Regions from separate parts of the Allobosea sp. AK1 genome, predicted to be linked through region 1. Evidence: predicted binding sites of a transcription regulator. Region 1 holds the regulator's gene; the other holds the start of a gene.
What was found. Region 1 encodes LexA, which represses DNA repair genes until DNA is damaged. Its sites were predicted from a motif close to TGTTCNNNNTGTGTTCNG; they were not measured.

Region 2: FHT98_RS21905 (ImuA family protein) is a predicted target of LexA. The motif match lies at 2,950-2,967, and genes of this name have one in related genera.

The regions. Positions count from the first base shown of each region.
Region 1 is NZ_VFMG01000001.1:4,966,887-4,974,067, forward strand. It holds gene gltX (glutamate--tRNA ligase) at 232-1,653, opposite strand; gene FHT98_RS23685 (ComEC/Rec2 family competence protein) at 1,805-4,096, shown strand; gene lexA (transcriptional repressor LexA) at 4,090-4,797, opposite strand; gene FHT98_RS23695 (molybdopterin molybdotransferase MoeA) at 4,878-6,089, opposite strand; gene moaC (cyclic pyranopterin monophosphate synthase MoaC) at 6,089-6,571, opposite strand; gene trpC (indole-3-glycerol phosphate synthase TrpC) at 6,568-7,181, opposite strand, start outside.
Region 2 is NZ_VFMG01000001.1:4,557,826-4,565,006, reverse strand. It holds gene FHT98_RS21915 (error-prone DNA polymerase) at 1-581, opposite strand, end outside; gene FHT98_RS21910 (Y-family DNA polymerase) at 578-2,122, opposite strand; gene FHT98_RS21905 (ImuA family protein) at 2,028-2,936, opposite strand; gene FHT98_RS21900 (phospholipase D-like domain-containing protein) at 3,234-4,679, shown strand; partial or broken gene FHT98_RS21895 (endonuclease/exonuclease/phosphatase family protein) at 4,768-5,565, shown strand; gene FHT98_RS21890 (chromate transporter) at 5,926-6,474, shown strand; gene FHT98_RS21885 (chromate transporter) at 6,483-7,019, shown strand.

The DNA.
Region 1 (7,181 bases):
CTGATTTACAAGCAATATTCGTGCCTCGCCACGTTGCCGCGGTGCAATGCACATGCGCGTCACTAGACCATTTGCGCAGCGCATTCAACCGAGCCAAAAGGCGGTTGGAACCGCGCTGGGCTCATATCTGCGCGAGCATCAGTGCCGTCGCCTTTCGCAAGGCGGCGGTCGGTCCATGGGATCGGGAGTTGGCAGGCTTTTCGGGCAGGCCAAAACCTGGATCGGAGCCGTTCAAGCCGTCTGGTCGGCGAGCCGCGCCAGCGTCTCTTCACGACCCAGAACGGCCATGACGTCGAAGAGGCCCGGCGACATCGCCCGGCCGGTCAGCGCTGCGCGCAGCGGCTGCGCGGCCTGGCCGAGCTTGAGCCCGCTTTCCTCGACATAGGCGCGCACCGCCGCTTCGAGCGGCGCAGGCGTCCAGTCGCCGACGGCCGCGAGCTTCTCCGCGATCTTCGGCAGGCGCTGGCGCGCGGCTTCGTCGAGCAGGCCCTTGGCCTTGTCGTCGAGCTGCAGCGGGCGCTGGGCATAGAGATAGAAGGCGCTGTCGAGCAGTTCGATCAGCGTCTTGGCGCGCTCCTTGAGGCCGGGCATGGCGGCGAGGAATTTGGCCTCCAGCTCGGGCGAGAGCGTCGGCCCAAGTCCACGCGCCGGTCCGATCTCCGGCAGGATGACCTTGAGCGCAGCGAGCAGCTCCACATCATCGGACTGGCGCATGTAGAGCCCGTTGAGGTTCTCCAGCTTGGCGTAGTCGAAGCGTGCCGGCGAGCGGCCGATCGAGGAGAGATTGAAGGCGTCGATCATCTCCTGCGTCGAGAAGACCTCCTGGTCGCCATGGCTCCAGCCCAGCCGCACCAGATAGTTGCGCAGAGCCGCCGGCAGATAGCCCATCGAGCGATAGGCATCGATGCCGAGCGCGCCATGCCGCTTGGAGAGCTTGGCGCCATCCGAGCCGTGGATCAGCGGGATATGCGACATGCTCGGCACGTCCCAGCCCAGCGCCTCGTAGATCTGGGTCTGGCGGGCGGCATTGGTCAGGTGGTCGTCGCCGCGGATGATATGGGTGACGCCCATGTCGTGGTCGTCGACGACGACGGCGAGCATATAGGTCGGCGTGCCGTCCGAGCGCAGCAGCACGAGGTCGTCGAGATTCTCGTTCTGCCAGACGACGCGGCCCTGGACCTCGTCATTGACCACGGTCTCGCCGGTCTGCGGCGCCTTGAGGCGGATCACCGGCTTTGCGCCTTCCGGCGCCGTCGCCGGGTCGCGGTCGCGCCAGCGCCCGTCATAGCGCAGCGGCTTGCCCTCGGCGCGTGCCTTCTCGCGCATCTCCTCGAGCTCGGCCTGGGTCGCATAGCAGTGATAGGCCTTGCCGGCGGCAAGCATCTGCTCGGCGACCTCGCGATGCCGCGCCACGCGCTGGAACTGGTAGACGGTCTGCCCGTCCCAATCGAGGCCGAGCCATTCCAGCCCGTCGAGAATCGCGGCGATCGCCGCGTCAGTCGAGCGTTCCCGGTCGGTATCCTCGATGCGCAGCAGCATCTTGCCGCCTTGCCGGCGCGAATAGAGCCAGTTGAACAGCGCGGTCCGGGCTCCGCCGATATGCAGGAAACCGGTGGGCGAGGGCGCAAAGCGCGTGACGACGGCGTTGCTCATGGGAGGAAACTCCGGCCGGGCGGCGTGGGCCGTCCGGGGCAAGACAGGGGATGGCGCAGGTTGAGACATGACAACCGGCGCGCGCCCTGTAACATGGCTTGGCCGGAAACGTTAAGCGGTCAAATCGCAGCGCCGGCAGGGGAGGCGGGCGATGCAGCCGGCGCCGCCGGGGCAGGGGCAATCGGGAAGCCGGCGCGGCGCGCGCGCCGATGCCTTGCCGGCTCGCCTCCATGTCCCGGCCTCGCTGGCAGCAGGTCTCCGCGCCCTGCTTCGGCAGCTTTGGCTTCAGCTCCGGCAAGGCTTCGCGCTGGAGGCCGAAAGACGGCGCCCCTTCCTCTGGCTGCCGATCGCGATGGGCGTCGGCATCCTGCTCTATTTCGCAGCCGATCGTGAGCCGGCACTCTGGGCGCCGCTGCTCGGCCTGACCCTGAGCGCTGCACTGGCCTTCGCCCTGCGCCTGCGCCGCTTCGCCGCGATGGCCTGCCTCGCCGCGGCCGCAGCTTTCGCCGGATTCGCCGCCGGGGTCTGGCGTACGGCCGATATTGCGGCGCCGATGCTGGAGCGGCCGCGCATCGGCAAGCTCTCCGGCTTCGTCGAGAGCGTCGAGGCCCGCGACAAGGGCGCGCGGCTCGTGCTGCTGGTGACGGAGATCGCCAATGTGCCGGCTGACCAGCGTCCGAAGCGCGTCCGCGTCAATATTCGGCAAGGCTCCGTGGCACCGGGCGACCATATCATTGCCACGGCGCGCCTGCTGCCGCCGCCCGGACCGGCGCGGGCCGGCGGCTATGATTTCGGCCGTGATGCCTTCTTCCGCGGGATCGGCGCCGTCGGCAGCATCTCCGGCAAGATCGCGCTCGCGCCCGCGCCCCATCCGATGCCGACGCGCCTTGCGATCGATGTGATGATCGACCGCGCCCGCAACGCGCTGACGAAGCGCATCGCCGAGGTCGGAGGCGGGCAGGGCGGGGCGGTCGCCGCGGCGCTCGTCACCGGCAAGCGCGGCCTGATCACCGAAGCGACGAACAACGACCTGCGCGCTGCCGGCATCTATCACATCGTCTCCATCTCGGGCCTGCACATGGTGCTCGCCGCCGGCACGATCTTCTGGCTGGTCCGGGCGCTGCTGGTCCTGTCGCAGACGGTGGCGCTGCACTGGCCGGTCAAGAAGATCGCGGCGGCAGCGGCGATGCTCGGCGCGACCGCCTATTGCATCTTTTCCGGGGGCGATGTCGCGACCGAGCGCTCGCTGATCATGACGCTGGTCATGCTCGGCGCGATCCTCGTCGATCGCGCCGCGCTCAGCATGCGCAATCTTGCGCTGGCCGCCATGATCGTGCTGCTGCGCGAGCCGGAGGCCTTGCTCGGGCCGAGCTTCCAGATGTCCTTCGGTGCGGTCGCGGCGCTGATCGCCTTCGCGGAACGCTGGGAAGGGCGAAGCCGCACCGAGCCGCCGCGCGTGTTGCCCTGGCCGCTCGGAGCCGTTTGGACGGCGGCGCTCGGCATCCTCGTCACCACCATGCTGGCCACCGCCGCGACGGCGCCCTTCGGAGCCTATCACTTCCAGACCTTCAATCCCTTCGGCCTGCTCGGCAACGCCATGGCGCTGCCCTTCGTCTCGCTCTTCGTCATGCCGGCGGCGGTGTTCGGCGTGCTCGCCTATCCGTTCGGGCTGGACTGGCCGGCCTGGGCCTTGATGGGGCTCGCCTCCGACGTCGTCCTCAAGGTGGCGCATTGGGTCGCGGCCATCGACCATTCCACCGTGACGGTGGCGGCTTTCGGCTCAGGCGTGCTCGCCTGCTTTGCGATGGCGCTGCTCTGGCTGACACTCTGGACCACGGCCTGGCGCTGGCTTGCGGCCCTGCCGCTGATCCTCGGCGTCGCGATTGCCGGCAAGCCGGAGCGGCCGGAGATCCTGATCGAGCGCGACGGCTCCGGGCTGGCGGTGCGCGGTCCCGATGGCCGCCTCGCCATCGCCGGCAAGCCCAGCCGCTTCGTCCTGCAGCAATGGCTCGCCGCCGATGGCGACAGCCGCTCGCCCGACGATCCCAGCTTGCGCGCCGGCATCGCCTGCGACCGGCTGGCATGCGTTGCGCAGACCGCCGACAAGCGCACGATCTCCTATACGCGCGAGCGACTCGCCATCATCGAGGATTGCCAGCGCGCCGACCTCGTCGTGACCGCCATCCCCTGGGGCGGCACCTGCAAGGCCAGGCTGGTCGAGCGCATGACGCTATCGCGCGACGGCGCGACCTCGCTCTACCGGACGGCGTCGGGATGGAGCAGCCATATCGCGGAGCAGTCCGGCAGCGAGCGGCCTTGGAGCCGCCGGCGCGAGCGGCGCCTGACGGAGCCAGGCACGCGTCCCACCAATCAGTCGGTCACCGCACAGCCCGCACCGGCCGCCGACAACGAAGCCGAGGCCGACACCGAACGCCTTCAGTAGCGCCGCATCAGATTGACCAGCCGGCCCTGGATCTTGACCCGGTCAGGGCCGAGCACACGGGTCTCGTAGGCCGGGTTCGCCGCTTCGAGCGCGATCGAGGAGCCGCGCTTGCGCAGGCGCTTCAGCGTCGCTTCCTCGTCATCGATCAACGCCACGACGATGTCGCCGGTATTGGCCGTGTCCTGCCTGCGGATGACGACGGTGTCGCCGTCGAGAATGCCGGCCTCGACCATCGAATCGCCGCGCACTTCCAGCGCGTAATGCTCGCCGGAGCCGAGCATGTCCGGCGGCAGCGAGACGGTGTGGCTGCGGCTCTGGATCGCCGAGATCGGCGTGCCCGCCGCGATGCGGCCCATCACCGGGATGGCGATGGAATGCCGGCTGTCGTCCTCGGCAGGGCGCGGCTTGGCCATGCTGGGCTGTGAGCCCAGGCCGCCCTGGACGATGGCCGGGCTGAAGCGCGGACGCGCCTGAGGCGCGCCGAGCCCGTCCGGCATCTTGATGACTTCGAGCGCACGCGCCCGGTTCGGCAGGCGGCGGATGAAGCCGCGCTCCTCCAGGGCCATGATCAGGCGGTGAATGCCGGATTTCGAGCGCAGGTCGAGCGCATCCTTCATCTCGTCGAAGGAGGGCGGCACGCCACTCTCGCGCAAGCGTTCCTGGATGAAGCGCAGGAGTTCATGTTGCTTGCGTGTCAGCATGGTCGCCGCCAGCCCCTCAATGCGCAGATTCGAAACAAAGCACGAACACCATACGCGTTCTGCTTGTGTTCCGCAAGCCGCTACCGCAAGGGCAGGATCCGGCAGGCCTCGCCTTTCTTCGCGGGAGCGGCATGGGCCGGGCGGATCGTCAGGGCCTGCGCCCGTGCCAACGTACCGAGCATCGAGGAATCCTGCCGGTCGAACGGCGTTGCCACCCAGCCTTCCGGCGTCAGCGTGAGCTCCGAGCGCAGGTAATCCTCGCGCTCGTCATTGCCGGGCATGTCGCGGCCGAGCAAGGCAGGGATGCTGCGGTCGCGGTCGGCGTCCGCGATGCCGAGCAGCGCCTCGATCAAGGGCAGCACGAAGAGATGGCCGCAGACGATCGAGGAGACCGGATTGCCCGGCAGCCCGACCACGACCATCCGGCCGAGCCGCCCGGTCATCATCGGCTTGCCTGGCCGCATCGCGATCTTCCAGAAGCCGAGCGCCATACCCGCTCGCGTCAGCGCTTCCTGCACGAGATCATGCGCGCCGACCGAGGCCCCGCCGAGCGTGATCAGCACATCGGCATCGGCGTCGCTCGCCCTTGCGATCTTGCTGGCGAGGTCGGCATGGTCGTCGCGGGCGATGCCGAGATCGATGACGGTGCCGCCGGCCTTCTCGACCAGCGCGGCGAGCGAGAACGAGTTCGAGGCGACGATCTGGTCGCGGCCCACAGGTTCGCCCGGCGCCACCAGTTCGTCTCCGGTGGCGAGAATCGCCACCCGAGGCTTCCGCCGGACAGGCAAAGTCGGATGCCCCATCGCAGCGGCAAGGCCGAGCGCGGCACTGTCGAGCACGCGCCCGGCTTGCAGCAGCACGTCGCCTTCGTGGAAATCGAGCCCCGCAGCGCGCAGGAACTTGCCCTTCGCCGGCGGCACGCGGACCTGGATCACCGGGCCGCCGACGCCGTCGGCATCCTCCTGCATCAGGACGGTGTCGGCACCTTCAGGCATCGGCGCGCCGGTAAAGATGCGGACGGCCTGTCCCGGCCCGACCGATCCATCGAAGGCCCGGCCGGCAGCGGATTCGCCGATGACAGTGAGCGAAACGCCTTCCGCCATCTCGTCGCCGCGCACGGCATAGCCGTCCATGGCGGAATTGGCGAAAGGCGGCTGCGTCCTGAGTGCCTTGACCTCGCTGGCCAGCACCCGCCAGGCGCATTGTGCCAGCGGCAGGGTTTCCGCCCCGGTCGGCCCCGGAATGCTGTCGAGCAGCGCCTTGCGCGCGACGGGGACCGGAGTGAGCGCCATCAGCTAGCTTTCGCCTCGTAATCACCGGACTGGCCGCCGGATTTGTGCAGCAGGCGGATGTTCTCGATCCGCATCGCCCGGTCGACGGCCTTGACCATGTCGTAGACCGTCAGACAGGCGACGGAGACGGCGGTCAGCGCCTCCATCTCGACGCCGGTCTGGCCCTTCATCTTCACCTCGGCCCGTACGCGTACGCCCGGCAAGGCCTCGTCGATATCGAGATCGACGGCGATCTTGCTGAGCAGCAACGGGTGACAGAGCGGGATCAGTTCATGCGTGCGCTTCGCCGCCATGATGCCGGCGAGGCGCGCGGTGCCGAGCACATCGCCCTTCTTGGCGTTGCCGTCGCGGACGATCGCGATCGTTTCCGGCGCCATCACGACTTGGCCCTCGGCGATCGCCATGCGGGTCGTCTCGGCCTTGCCGCCGACATCGACCATATGCGCCTGGCCTTGCGCGTCGAGATGGCTGAGCCGGCTCACGCCGCGACGGCCTTGCCGGTCAGCAGCGCCTGCGTCGCGGCGGTGACGTCGGCCTGCCGCATCAGGCTCTCGCCGACGAGGAAGCTGTTGACGCCGATCGGATTGAGCCGGGCGATGTCGTCATGCGTGAAGATACCGCTCTCGCTGATGACGATCCGGTCAACCGGCACGCGCGGTGCCAGCCGCTCGGTGACCGCAAGATCGACATTGAAGCTGCGCAGGTCGCGGTTGTTGATGCCGAGCATCCGGCTTTCGAGCTTCAGCGCCCGGTCGAGCTCGGCATCGTCATGGACCTCGACGAGGACGTCCATGCCGAGCTCGCGCGCGGTCTCGTTCAACGCTTTGGCGGTGGCATCGTCGACGCCGGCCATGATGATCAGGATGCAGTCGGCGCCCCAGCTGCGGGCCTCGTAGACCTGGTAGGGCTCGTAGAGGAAATCCTTGCGCAGTGCCGGCAGGCCGGCAGCCTCCCGCGCTTCGGTGAGGAATTCCGGCCGCCCCTGGAAGGACGGCGCGTCGGTCAGGACGGAGAGGCAGGCCGCGCCGCCGGCCGCATAGGCGCGGGCGAGCGAAGGCGGGTCGAAATCGGCGCGGATCAGGCCCTTGGAGG
Region 2 (7,181 bases), 410 kb from region 1:
GGAGCGGCATTGTCGAGCTTGGCGAGCAATGCGGGCAGACCATCGAGGCTGCGCGCCGGCATCAGGATCAGCAGCAGGTCGCGGGCATCGTTCAGGAGGTCGTCGAGGACGAGGTGGCATTCACCCTTCTTCACACCGTCCTTCAGGTTGCCATAGCTGAGCAGGCGGCAGAGCCGGCCCCAGCCGTCACGATTGGCGGGATAGACGACGATGTCTGGCGTGCCGTCGGCGAAGACGAGGCGGGTGCCGGTCGCGAGCTTGAACTTCTTCGCCATCGCCTTCATCGGCTCGGGCTCGATGGGATGATCAGCGAAATCCGGGTTCTCGACCCAGATGTATTCGCCGGGGCTGCCGCCTTGCCTGACCTTGTCGGGCGCCGGCAGACCGTCTTCGCGCAACTGCTTCAGCGCCGCCCAGGCGCGCACCACGCCCGCCACCGTGTTGCGGTCGGCGATACCGATGCCGGAATAACCGAGCAGCAGCGCCGTCAGCACCATATGCGGCCCCGGCGAAGCGCCGCGCAGGAAGGAAAAATGCGAGGCGGCAACGGGTTCGGCGAAGGCATTCGCAATCTGATTCATGCGAAGAGCCCGTGCAGGAACCAGCGCGGCGGAGCGCTGTCGGCCTCGTAGAAGCCGATCCGGTAGAGCCAGAAACGGCGCCCTTGCGCATCCTCGACGCGGTAATAGTCGCGCATCGGCTCGTCGGAGCCGTCGCGCCACCATTCGGGCGCGATGCGCTCGGGGCCTTCGGCGCGGGCGATGTCATGGATGAGGCGCCGCCAGCGGAAGCGGATCGGCGGGCCATCCGGTACTTCCGCGATGGCCTCGACAGGCTGGGGCGGCTCGAAGAGCTGGAGCGGGCGGGCCGGCGGCTCCTGCGGCTCCGGTACGGACCAAGCTGCGTCCGGCAGCGGCGCAGCGGCCGACAGCGCCTTCGCGGCCCTAACGGGGTGATGCGTATCCTGCGCCGCGAAGCGCAGCACCCGGTCGCGGCCGAAGCGGGTGACGAGCCGGTCGACCAGATCGGCCACTGCCTCCTCCTCGACCGCGCGGCCATCGAGGCTGTGCTGCGGCGTGTCGAGCGGCTCGCAGAGCGGCACTGCGAGCTTGATCGCATCGAAGCCGAAGCCGGGATCGAGCGGATCGGACAAGGTTTCCACGCGCTCGCGATAGAGCCTGAGCAGTGCCTTGGCGTCGCGCGACGGGTGGCCGGTCTCGATGGCGAGGCGGCGCACCGCGCCGTCGCTGCGAAAGAAGCCGAGCTCGAAGACGCGACCGCCCTCGCCGCGTGCCTCCAAGACCCGCGCCGCCTCCCCGATCAGCCTGACGACGACAGCCTCGAGGCTCGCGGTGTCGGCGAAAGGCTCGGCGAAATGGCGCTCCACAACGCAGTCGGGCGGCGGGCGCAACGGCGTGATGCGGCGATCCTCATGGCCGAGGATACGCCGGAGCTTGACCGCCAGCGCCTCGCCGAAGCGGGCCGAGAGCGTTTCCGAAGGGCGCTCCGCGAGATGGTCGAGCGTCTTGAGGCCGGCGCGGGAGAGCGCGATCACGGTCTCCGCGTCGGTATCCAGCGCGGCGGTCGGCAGCGGGCGGAGCCACGCCTCCTCCTGGCCGGGCGGGATGATGCCGCCGAGACCGTGCCGCGCGCAGGCACGGGCGGCGTCGGGCGTGCCGGCGATGGCGGCCTTGAGCTTGAGGCCGCCGCGTTGCATGGCGCGCCCAGCCAGATTACCGAGCCCCCTCTCGCCGCCGAAGAGATGGGCGCAGCCGGTGATGTCGAGGATCAGGCCATGCGGTTCGTCGAGCGCGACAAGCGGCGTGAAACGGTCGCAGAAACCGGCGAGCGCTTCGAGGAATTCGCAATCGGCCTGAGCTTGCGTCTCCAGCGCGACGAGATCGGGAATGCGAGCGCGAGCATCGGCCAGCGTCATCCCGCGCGTCAGGCCGAGATCGACGGCGCGCCGGTCGCAATCGACGAGGCGCAGGGCATTGCCCTGCATCTCGGTCAGCACGTGCGGCTTCTCAGCCGGCGCGCCGGAGGTCGGAATCGCGCCCGTCCGCCGCAATCTGTCCGTCGCCAGGAAGGGGAACCAGAGGGCGAGATAGCGGCGCGGCATGGTCTGTCCGGGAAGCTCGGTCGAAAAGGCTGCGTTCCGCAAAGCAATGTCGGTCACGGTCCCACTCCACACGCCACTCACGTTCGGCCGCGCCGCCGCGCTGGCGCAGCAATCTCAGGGCGAAGGCCGGCGCGCCCGGCGCATTCGCCTCCAAGGCCCGCGAGGCCAGCGCCCTCACCTGCCAGCGCGTGCGCGCCGCGCTCGGCGCCTCGGTCGCCGCGACGCGCAGCAGCAGCACCGGCACGCCCGAGGCTTCCGCCGCCAGAGCGAGACGGCGGCTCGCCGTCAGGTCGAAAGGGCGCGGCTCGCCCCAGGGTTCGATCAGCACGGCGCCCAGCGCGGCACAGCGCGCCGCCTCGGCGCCCGCCCGCAACACGCCCTCGCCGTCGCGCGCCCGCACCAGCAGGAGGCGTGACGGATCGAGGCCGAATTCGTTCAATCCCGGCGCGTGCAATCGCCCGGCTTCGGCATCGACGAAATCCTGCCGCGCCCACAGGATGGAACGCTCGTTGGAGCCATTCCGCGTTTCTTCACGCGAACCGATGCCCACTTCGCTCGAAAATGCTCCGGCCTTCTCATCTGCCACCCCCGCCCGCAGCGCGAGGCCGAGCGCGAAGCCGGTCGCGGCGGCGAGATCGGCGACCTCGGCAGCGTAGACCTCATGCAGCGCCGCCCGTGCGAGCCCGCCGTTCAGGGCTTCGTCCAGCGCAGGCACGCCGAGGCCGATCCGCCCGGCCGCAACCGGCCCGCCCCGCAAGGCGGCCTCTGAGAGGCTGCGGCGCAGATCGGACAGGGTCGAGGCGATTTCGGGCATGGGGCAAAGCTTATGTTCTCTCTTTGTTCTTTATAGAACGCTCCCCACCGGAAGGCGAGTCGAGTCTTCCCGCCTTCCCCATGCCCCTGCCAGAGAATGACGCGGGGCGGGTCTCGTCATTCCGAAGCTGCTGCGCAAACAGCTCTCGAGGCCACGGCACTGACATGTGCAGAGGCGCGTTCGGAAGAGCAGCGCCCGGAATATCCGCTCCGCCGCAGGCTCTCGGTTTTCATTTATCGCAATTTCTTCATGCGAACCGACGCCCACTTCGCTCGAAAATGCTCTAGCCTCAGCAGCATGTGGGGGATTCTCTCGACCTATTGGCCGCATATCCTCGCGGTCATCACGATCGCGCTGTCGGCCGTCGCCGGCGCGCATGCGGTGATGACCAAGGACGAGGTGCGCGCCGCCATCGGCTGGGTCGGCGTCATCATCCTCTCGCCGATCATCGGACCGCTGCTCTACGCCATCGCCGGGGTCAACCGCATCCGCCGCGCCTCGATCCTGGCCCAGCGCCCCGGCCATGGCATGGCGGCGGCCGATTTCCATGTCGAGGACGAGGCGGTCGCGACGCATTTCGGCCGGCGCTTCCTCGCGCTCAAGACGCTCGGCGACCGCGTCGCCCGCCACCCCCTGACCACCGGCAACCGCATCGACACGCTGGAGACCGGCGACGAGGCCTATGGCGCGATGCTCGCCGCCATCGCGGCGGCTGAGCGCAGCATCATCCTGGAAAGCTACATCTTCGACCGGGACCCGATCGGCCTGCGCATCGCCGATGCGCTGATCGAAGCGCAGAAACGCGGCGTCGCGGCCCGGGTGCTGATCGACGCGGTCGGGGCGCGCTATTCGGTGCCGAGCATCGCCGGGCACCTGCGCGAGGGCGGGGTCGCGGTCGACGTCTTCAACGGCAACATCATCATGGGCCTGCGGCTGCCCTATGCCAATCTCAGGACGCACCGGAAGATCATCGTCGTCGACGGCGCGATCGGCTTCATGGGCGGGATGAACATCCGCGAGGGTTTCACCCGCGAATTCGCCGGTGATGCCTTCGCCCATGACACGCATTTCCGCATCGAAGGGCCTGTGGTGGCCGATCTCTTCGCCGTCGCGGCCGAGGACTGGTGCTTCGCCACCGGCGAAGCACTGGCCGGCCCGGCCTGGGAGATTCCGGAGCTGGCGCGAAGCGGCATGCCGGTGCTGGCGCGCGCGGTGCCCACCGGGCCGGATTCCTATCTGGAAACCAATCACAAGCTGTTGATGGGCGCGCTGTCGGTGGCGCGCCAGTCGGTCAAGATCATGTCGCCCTATTTCCTGCCCGACCAGGAACTGATCAGCGCGCTCGTCACCGCGGCGCGACGCGGCGTCGACATCGATATCGTCGTGCCCTCGGTCAACAACCTCGTGCTGGTCGACCGCGCGATGACCGCGCAATTCGACCAGATCCTGAAGAATTATTGCCGGATCTGGCGCTCCACCGGTGCCTTCGACCATTCCAAGCTCCTCGCCGTCGACGGGAGCTGGGCCTATGTCGGCTCCTCCAATCTCGACCCGCGTTCGCTGCGCCTGAACTTCGAGATCGACCTCGAGGTTCTCGACCATGGATTCGCCCGCGCGATCGAGCGCCGGATCGAGACGGTGATGTCGACTGCGACCCCGGTCACGCTTGCCGGCCTGCGCGCCCGGCCCTATGTCATGCGTCTGATCGACAGGCTGATCTGGCTCGGCTCGCCCTATCTCTGAGCCGAAGCAGTCATATCCCTGATGCCAGAGGCGCCTAAACCGTGACCCGCCCTACCAAGGCGGATCCGGAGCACGAGCCGGCGGAGCGATGCAGAAGAAGAACCAGAGCCTGCCCGCCAGCATCATCGCCTCGCTGCGCCAGCGCAACAACCGCCCCGGCACCGTTTCGGCCGGAGAGAACGGTCGTTCCGGGGGCACGCTGGTCGCCTCCTACAACGTCCATAAATGCGTCGGCGTCGATGGCCGCTTCGATCCCGGCCGGATCGGGCAGGTGATCCGCGAGATCGCGCCGGATGTCATCGCCCTGCAGGAGGCCGACAAGCGCTTCGGCGCCCGCCACGGCCTGCTCGACCTCGCCCGGCTGAAAGACGAGACCGGCCTCGTCCCTGTTCCCGTGGAAAGCACCAATGCCGCGGCGCATGGCTGGCACGGCAATGTCGTACTGTTCCGGCAGGGGCTGGTGCGCGACGTCCATCAGGTCTCGCTGCCGGGGCTGGAGCCGCGCGGCGCGCTGGTCGTCGATATCGACCTCGAGAGCGGCGCGGCACTTCGGATCGTCGCGGCCCATCTTGGCCTGCTCAGGCGCTCGCGCTCGCAGCAGGCCCGGATGATCATCGACCTGATGCGCAGCCGGGACGAGCGCCCCACCCTCCTGCTCGGCGATCTCAACGAATGGCGCCTCGGCGGCCGCTCGGCACTGAGCGCGCTCGATGCCGCCTTCGGCGCGATGCCCGTGCCGGTCCCGAGCTTCCCGGCCGGGCTGCCCTTGCTGGCGCTCGACCGGATCATCGCCAACCGCCCGGAAATCCTGTCGCAAGTCGCAGTCCACGATACGCCACTCGCGCGCATCGCCTCAGACCACCTGCCGATCAAGGCCTTCGTCGATCCGGCCATGGCGGCGCTGCCGGTCAGCGGCCCCGATTTCATGATCGCGCCGGCCGAGCCGCCGGGCCCCGGCAGGGCAGTCTTGCATGCCAAGGAGACTCCCCTGCCCCTTCCCGCATCCTCGCCAGGCGGCAAGAAACGCGCGGGCAGCAATCGCGAACTCGTGCGCAAGGCCGGCGCCCAATTGAAGCGCGCCGTCAAGCGCACCTTGCGACGGTCGGACGCTCCGACTCGCTAACGACCACCGCCTGCGCGAAGCGTTGCAGAGCACGGCTTCATGCCGGCAATGCGCTTCAGCGCTGGCCAATCCCGGTGAAGCCTGCTTTCTGGATTCATCAGCCGTCCCATGGCGCAGAATCAGATGCCGGATAACTTGGCCGAGCGCCCGAGCGCGCCGCAGCTCTTCCTGATCTTCACGCGGATCGGGCTGACCAGCTTCGGCGGCGGCCTGAGCGGCTGGATGCTCCGCGAATTTGTGCAGCGGCGGCGCCTGATGAGCGAGGAGGATTTCCTCAACGGGCTCTCGGTCGCGCAGGCCCTGCCCGGCGTCAATGTCACCAACATGGCGATCTGGATCGGCTACAAGCTCGGCGGACGCAACGGCGCCATCGCCTCCTGGCTCGGCATCGTCGTGCCCGCCGCCTTCGTCATCGTCCTGATCGGCAGCGCCTTCGCCTCGCTCAGCAGCTATGAACTCAGCCATGTCGCGCTGAGCGGCGCAGCTTCGGGTGCGATCGGCCTGTCGCTGGCGATGGGGCTGACCGCCGCGCGCCGGGTGCCGCGCCGGGTCTTCCCGCTCGCGATCATGGCCGCGACCTTCGTCGCGGTCGCGATCCTGAAATGGCCATTGCTCTGGACGGTGCTCGGCTTCGGCTCGCTCAGCGTCGCCGTGACCTACCGGGACGGTTGAGCGACCGGATGCAATCCCTGCCCTTCAGCATCCTGCTCGTCTTCCTGCCGCTCTCGCTGGTGACCATCGGCGGCGGCCAGAGCGCCATCGCCGACATGCATCGCCAGATCGTCGAGGTGCATCAGTGGATGAGCGCCGCGCAATTCGTCGACGCCTTCGCGATCGCGCGGCTGGCGCCGGGGCCGGGCTCGCTGCTGGCGACGCTGATCGGCTGGCAGATCGCCGGGTTCTGGGGCGCGCTCGCCGCCACCGCCGGCATCTTCGGGCCGACCGCCTTCCTGATCTACGGCGTCGCCCATATCTGGTCGCGCTACGAGGGCGCCCGCCTGCTGCGCGCGCTTGAGAGGGGCTTGCGACCGGTCGCTGCGGGCATGATCCTGGCGGCGAGCTATGTGCTGATCCAGTCCCTCGACAGCGGCTGGCTCGGCCGCGGCATCGCGCTGGTCTCGACAGCCCTGCTGATGCTGACGCCGGTCAATCCGCTCCTGCTGATCGCCGGCGGCGCCGGCTGTTTCGTCGGGCTGCACCTGCTGGCACTGATCTGACCGCCGCCCGCGGAGTCGAGCCAAAGCTCCAGCTTCACTGGCCACGGAGCATTGAACAAATTCTCTCTCCATTTGTTCAGATAGGGCTTTACACAACAGGCTATTGTAATAACTATATTATATCGAAGGCTTTTCTTTTGAATTATAGCAATTATTATATTG